2 linked regions of the Hydrogenophilus thermoluteolus genome follow. The protein of the gene in region 1 interacts with the protein of each later gene in a pairwise test. Links are inferred from orthologs where the notes say so. Each region holds a gene or a part of one and is shown in the gene's direction. Other genes may lie near its edges.

Region 1 (3,071 bases):
TTGGGCACCGTCTATCCGCTGTTGATGGATGCGTTGGGGCTTGGCAAGCTCTCAGTGGGCGAACCCTACTTCGTTGCGGTCTTCGTCCCGCTGATGACACCAGCGGTGTTCTTCATGGCGATATCCCCGTTCTTGCGCTGGAAACAGGACGATTGGCGACGGCTGAGCAAGCGCCTGGTGCTCGATTTCGTGGTGACGGCATCGGCGGCGCTGGCGTTGCTGGCGGCGGCCGACCACGTGACCTTGCGCGCGTGGCTGGGGCTCTGGCTCACGCTCTGGGTCACTTGGGGCAGTGCCCGGTTACTCTGGGAGCGGCTGCAGAACCGCGCGGAAGGTCAGAGCATTTCTGAGCGGCTCTCCCGCATCCCCGGTTCGTGGTGGGGGATGTGGTTGGCCCATTTGGGCGTTGGCGTCTTCATCATGGGTGCGACCCTCCTGGGTGCGTTCGAAGCGCGGCTCGACGTCAAAATGGCGCCGGGGCAGGTCGCGGAGCTGGCCAGCTATCGGTTCCGCTTCCAAGGCGTCGAAGAAAAACCAGGGCCGAACTACACCGCGATGCGTGGGACGATCGTGGTCACGACAGCGGACGGAAAACCCGTCGCGGTGCTGCACCCCGAAAAACGCAACTACCATTTCTCCGCGATGCCGATGACCGAAGCGGCAATCGACACCACATGGCGGCGGGACATCTACGTATCGCTGGGCGACCCGGTGAACGAAAGTGAGTGGGTGGTGATGCTCTTCTATAAGCCGATGGTGCTCTTTCTCTGGCTTGGCCCGTTGCTGATGGCGGTGGGTGGGGCCGTTGCCGCGCTCGACCGCCGCTACCGGCGGCAACGGGCCCATCTGGCGGTACCTGCTGGCGCAGTGGGGGTGCGGGTGTGACCGCCGTTGTCGATCGCGGTGGCGATTGGTTTGAGTGGGATCGTTCGCTCGTAGCGGGGTTGCGACTTCGAAGAGGAGCCTATTGATGCGCTGGAAATATGTGGTACCGCTGGTGGTGTTCCTGGGGCTCGTCGTGCTCTTTGCGGTTGGCTTTCGCCTGAACCCCCGTGAGATCCCGTCTCCACTCATTGGCAAACCCGCGCCCCATTTCACCTTGCCGCGCTTTGCGGAACCCGCTGTCACCGTGACGCCTGCGGCATGGGCAGGAAAGCCCTATTTGCTCAACGTCTGGGCGACGTGGTGCGTTTCGTGCCGCCAAGAGCACCCGATGCTGATGCGCCTCAAACAAGAGGGGGTGCGCATCATCGGCTTCAACTATAAAGAGATTCGCGGCGATGCCGGACTCGACGCGCGCAAATTGTCTCCGGAAGCCGAAGCGCAATTGGCGTGGCAGCGTATTGGCGCGTGGCTGAAAACGGGCGGCGACCCCTACGCCGATCTGGTAGTTGATCTCACCGGCCGTGCTGCGATCGATTACGGCGTCTATGGCACGCCCGAAACCTTCTTCATCGACGCCAAAGGGGTGATCCGCTACAAGCACATCGGGCCGATCACACCAGAAGTTTGGCAGGATCAGTTGCGCGCCAAATGGTTGGCGCTCCAGGAGGGGTCATGAGGCGGTGCGTGCAGTCTCTGTTGGCAGTCCTGAGGCGGTACGCGGCGGGCCGCTTTCGCGTCGACGCGACGCTGGGTTGGCTGTTGATTGCAATTGCTTTCAGCGCGGTGGCGCAGAGTTGGGCTGCCGCGCCAGCCGCGGAGCAACGCGCGCAACCGTTACACGATCCTGAACTCGAACGGCGCGCACTGGCTTTGGGGCACCGGCTACGCTGTGTGGTTTGCCAAAACCAGTCGATTGCCGAATCGAACGCCGAATTGGCGCACGATTTGATGAACCAAGTACGCACCATGCTGCAAGCAGGGAAAAGCGAACAGGAGATCGTCGATTTTCTCGTTGCGCGCTATGGTGAGTTCGTGCTCTTCGAACCCCCTTTCGATGCGCGCACGCTCTTGCTTTGGGTCGGCCCTTTCGCATTGGCGGCGCTGGGGCTCTTCGGGTTATGGTCTGGCTTACGGCGGCGCCAGCAGCAAAGTGGCGTGGGAGCCACCCTCGACGAGGCGGCCAAGGCGCAGGCCGACGCGTTGCTGGCTGGTGATTCCCCCAGTAAAACGGAAACGCGCGTAGCAAAGGAATCCTCGTGACCGCATGGATACTCTTGAGTGTCGCAACCGCGCTTGGCGTGTTGCTCTTCGTGCTGTGGCCGCTCATGCGCGGTGTGCGAACCCGTACGCCGGTAAGCCACCGCGACGCCGTGATTGCTGCGCTCCAGGCGGAAAAAGCGCAGCTCGAAGCCGATCACCGCGCCGGGCGGATCGACGACGACGCGTTTCGTCTCGCGCTCGATGAGCTTCGCGCCCGGATCTTGGCCGAGACGGCTGCGGCGGAAACGACTGCGCAGGCAACGCCCGGCGACGAAGTTCCGGATAGCGGGCAGAAGCTCGTGCATGATGCAGCGCAACCGGGGTGGGCAGTCGGTGCGCTGGGAATGGCACTCTTTTCCGCAGCCGCGTTTTACCTTGTGGTGGGATCGCCCCAATGGGCCGATGATGCCCGGGTGGTTGCTGCCACGCAGGCCGCGCGCACTGTCAATCAGAACGGCGGCATCACGCCCGAGCGCATCCGCCAACTGGTGGCGCGCTTGGCTGAACGCTTGGCGCAGCAACCGGACGATGTACCGGGGTGGCGGATGCTGGCGCGCTCCTACATGGTGCTGGAAGATGCCGAGGCAGTGCAGGCGACGTGGCGCGCCATTGGCGACAAAATTCCCGCGGATCCCAACGTCTTGCTCGATTGGGGCGAACTGCTCGCAGCGGCGAATGGTGGCTTCAACGGCGATGCGGTCAAGCTGATCAAGCAGGCCGTCGAACTTGCGCCGCAATCACCCCGCGCGCTTGCGCTCGCAGGGGCAGCCGCGTCTGCGAACGACGACCCGGCAACCGCGATTCGTTACTGGGAGCAGCTCTTGCCACTCACCGAAGGAAACGAAGAGGCCCACCAAGCCGTTGCTGCGGCGATTGCCGAAGAGCGTCAGAAATTATCCGCAAAAGGGAATAAATAGCGCGCACGC
Region 2 (3,195 bases), 1.9 Mb from region 1 along the record:
GCCCGTGACGCGCGCATCGCGGCGCACCTTGCCGCCCAACCCGAATTGCTCGAAGACCGTTCGGTCGAAGTGATCGTGCAGATGGAGCTTACCACCGCGTGGCCCGCGCTGGCAGCGTGGGCCGGGTTAGAATTGCCACCGATCCCAGAATAGACGAGGAGACCGGTTCGATGCGTGAAGCCGCTGACGCACCCCAACCGACTGCGACCGACGCGCGCGTGGTCTTGGTCACCGCACCCGATGAAGCCACGGCGCTTACCCTGGCACGCACGCTCGTCGATGAGTCGCTGGCTGCGTGTTGCAGCCTCATCCCCGGCATCCGTTCGGTCTACCGCTGGCAAGGAGAGCGCTGCGAAGAGGCGGAGTGGCTCCTGGTGATCAAAACCACCGCACCGGCGCTTGCGCGCTTGACGCAGCGGGTGATCGAACTGCACTCGTACGAGGTGCCCGAGGTGGTCGCGTTGCCGATCGTTGGCGGCGCGGAACCTTACCTGGAATGGGTCGCTCAAAGCGTCATCGCCTCTTGAGCGTACCGCGGGAGCCCCTCTTGCCACACGCTGCATGTTCGTTCTTTTTGCGGTTGATCGTCGTAGCACGCGCTTTGCCGCGTAGGCTCGCGCGCGGCGTACTGGCAGCGCTGCTATTCGGCGCTCTGTCGTTCGCGTCCGCCGCCGACCCAGTTCCGCCCGAAGAGGCTTACCCCGCCGAGGCGTACCGCCTCGACGCGCAGACGATTGCGGTCGAATTCACGATTCGGCGCGACTACTACCTCTACCGCGACAAAATTCGCGTCGAACCGCTCACGCCGGGGCTGCAACTGGGAACGCCGACCATTCCCCCCGGTAAACGGAAAAAAGACGACTTTTTCGGGGAAACGGAGGTCTTCTACGATACCCTCAAGGTCACGGTACCGGTCGAATCGGCTCCGGCGACAGAAGCACCGTGGCGCATACGGGTGATCAGTCAAGGGTGCTGGAATGGCGGGGTCTGTTACCCGCCGCTCGAACAGACGCTGACGGTCGCCGACGCGCCACCGCAACGCTCATGGCTGGGGAAACTCGTCGGCAGTGTGACCGCGCCGGATGCCGATGCACCACGCAGCAGCGATTCGAATCCCCCGAGTAGCACCGCTGCGCCGAGCGGTACGGCACCATCCATGGCTCGTGCCAGCGTGCCAACTGGTTCCGCGACCGCAGCAACCGCGCCGGCACCCTCTTCGACCAGCGAACCGCCGCTCGCACGCGCTGCCGCACCCTTGACGGACGAAGCCGGGTCGCTTGCGGCGTTCATCGCCCAGCAAAACCGTGCGGCAGTCCTTGCCGCATTCTTCGGTTTTGGGTTGCTCCTTGCGTTCACGCCGTGCGTCTTTCCGATGATCCCGATCCTCTCCGGAATCATCGTCGGTCAAGGGGAAGCGATTTCGCGCGTACGGGCGCTCGGGCTCACGCTCACCTATGTCCTGGCGATGGCGATCACCTACGCCCTTGCCGGGGTTGCGGCGGGCCTTTCGGGGACGATGTTGCAAGCGGCGTTGCAACATCCGGCGGTACTGGTCACGTTTGCGCTCCTATTCGTGGCGCTTGCGCTGTCGCTCTTTGGCTTCTATGAGCTGCAACTGCCCCCGAGCTGGCAAACCCGACTCAACCAACTGGCTGGCAGCCAACAAGGGGGGCAGCTGATCGGCGTTGCGGTAATGGGCGTCCTTTCGGCGCTGATCGTCGGTCCGTGCGTGGCACCGCCACTCGTCGGGGCACTGCTCTACGTTTCCCAGACCGGTGACGCCGTGTTCGGGGGCGTCGCGCTCTTTGCGCTCGGGCTGGGGATGGGGGCACCGCTCATCGCGGTAGGTGTCGGTGCGCGCGCGCTGCTTCCGAAGAGCGGCCCGTGGATGAACGGCGTCAAAGCGGCAATGGGCGTGGTGATGCTCGCGCTCGCGTGGTGGCTCGTTCGCCCCGTGGTCGCCGATCTTTGGTGGCTCGTCGGTTGGGCGGTGCTCGCGGTGGGCACGGCAGTAGCGCTGGGGGCTCTTGAACCGCTTCCCATCGGTGCGCGCTGGCCGAAACGGATGGGGAAAGCGCTCGGGCTCCTGCTTCTTGCGTACGGCGTCGCGGCGTTTTGGGGGGCGCTCGCGGGCAATCGCGACCCGTTGCAACCGCTCGCAGGCTTTGCTGGCGGCAATGGGGGAATACCGACCGCGAACCGCGAAGCGCTCACATTCCAGCCCATCCGCTCCGTCAAGGAACTGGAAGCGCGCGTTGCCAACAGCACGCGTCCGGTGCTGGTCGATGTGCGTGCCGACTGGTGCATCTCCTGCATCGAGCTCGAGCGCTACACCTTTACCGATCCTCAGGTGGTCGCGCTTCTGCGCAACGTCACACTGCTCAAAATGGACGTCACCGAAAACAGCGAGCGCGACAAGGCGTTCCTACGCCACTTCCAGATCTTCGGTCCACCGGCGTTGCTCTTTTTCGCGCCAGGAAACCCTGAAGAGCTGCGCCAATACCGGGTTACGGGCTTCGTCGATGGGCCGACGTTCGCGACGCACCTCCGTCGGTGGCTCGGCCAGACCTGAAGAGCGAGACGGCTCGACCAGACCCGAGGAGCGATCACCCGTTGAACCGCCGAGATTTCCTGCGCCGTTTCCCCGCGATGGTGTCCGCTGTTGCGTCGGCGGCGGTTGCACCGGCAGTGCTGTTACGCGCCGCAACCGCAGGCGCGGCGAACCGCGCGGCGGTGGTTGCCGCGGCGTCCGACCTCAAATATGCGTTGGATGCGGTTGCCGAACGGTACGCCGCGCAAGGGAATCCGAAGCCGAAGCTGATCTTTGGTTCCTCCGGCAATTTCACGCGCCAAATTCAACAGGGCGCGCCGTTCGACCTTTTTCTCTCTGCGGACGAATCCTACATCGCCCAACTGGTCGCTTCCGGACTGACCCGAGACGCGGGCGTCGTCTATGCGGTGGGGCGGATCGGGATTGCGGTGCCGCCAGGATCCCCCGTCCAAGCCGACCGCGATCTGGCCGGTCTTCGCCGTGCGTTGGCCGCGGGCAAGGTCAAGCGCTTTGCGATCGCCAACCCGGAACACGCTCCCTACGGCAAGCGGGCGCAAGAGGCGTTGCAGTACGCGGGCCTTTGGGAGGCGATTCAGCCCTATCTGGTGCTTGGCGAAAACATCGCGCAAGCGATGCAGTTTGCC

The links.
Region 2: the proteins of HPTL_RS00960 (region 1) and dsbD interact in binary tests that used the Escherichia coli proteins (3 or more experiments, as listed by UniProt). The link is inferred for Hydrogenophilus thermoluteolus from one-to-one orthologs.

Annotation. Positions count from the first base shown.
Region 1 is NZ_AP018558.1:210,564-213,634, forward strand. What follows is about bases 10-2,765. They hold HPTL_RS00960 (DsbE family thiol:disulfide interchange protein), read left to right. Parts: upstream 10-970; coding sequence 971-1,561; downstream 1,562-2,765. Other genes in these bases: HPTL_RS00955 (heme lyase CcmF/NrfE family subunit), read left to right, coding at 10-885; HPTL_RS00965 (cytochrome c-type biogenesis protein), read left to right, coding at 1,558-2,145; ccmI (c-type cytochrome biogenesis protein CcmI), read left to right, coding at 2,142-2,765. In the rest of the region: more of HPTL_RS00955, read left to right, coding at 1-9; more of ccmI, read left to right, coding at 2,766-3,062. UniProt on the Escherichia coli protein: Involved in disulfide bond formation. Catalyzes a late, reductive step in the assembly of periplasmic c-type cytochromes, probably the reduction of disulfide bonds of the apocytochrome c to allow covalent linkage with the heme.
Region 2 is NZ_AP018558.1:2,148,661-2,151,855, forward strand. The notes cover bases 180-3,059. They hold dsbD (protein-disulfide reductase DsbD), read left to right. Parts: upstream 180-547; coding sequence 548-2,572; downstream 2,573-3,059. Other genes in these bases: cutA (divalent-cation tolerance protein CutA), read left to right, coding at 180-527; modA (molybdate ABC transporter substrate-binding protein), read left to right, coding at 2,614-3,059. Outside these bases: HPTL_RS10445 (DUF6969 family protein), read left to right, coding at 1-153; more of cutA, read left to right, coding at 171-179; more of modA, read left to right, coding at 3,060-3,195. UniProt on the Escherichia coli protein: Required to facilitate the formation of correct disulfide bonds in some periplasmic proteins and for the assembly of the periplasmic c-type cytochromes.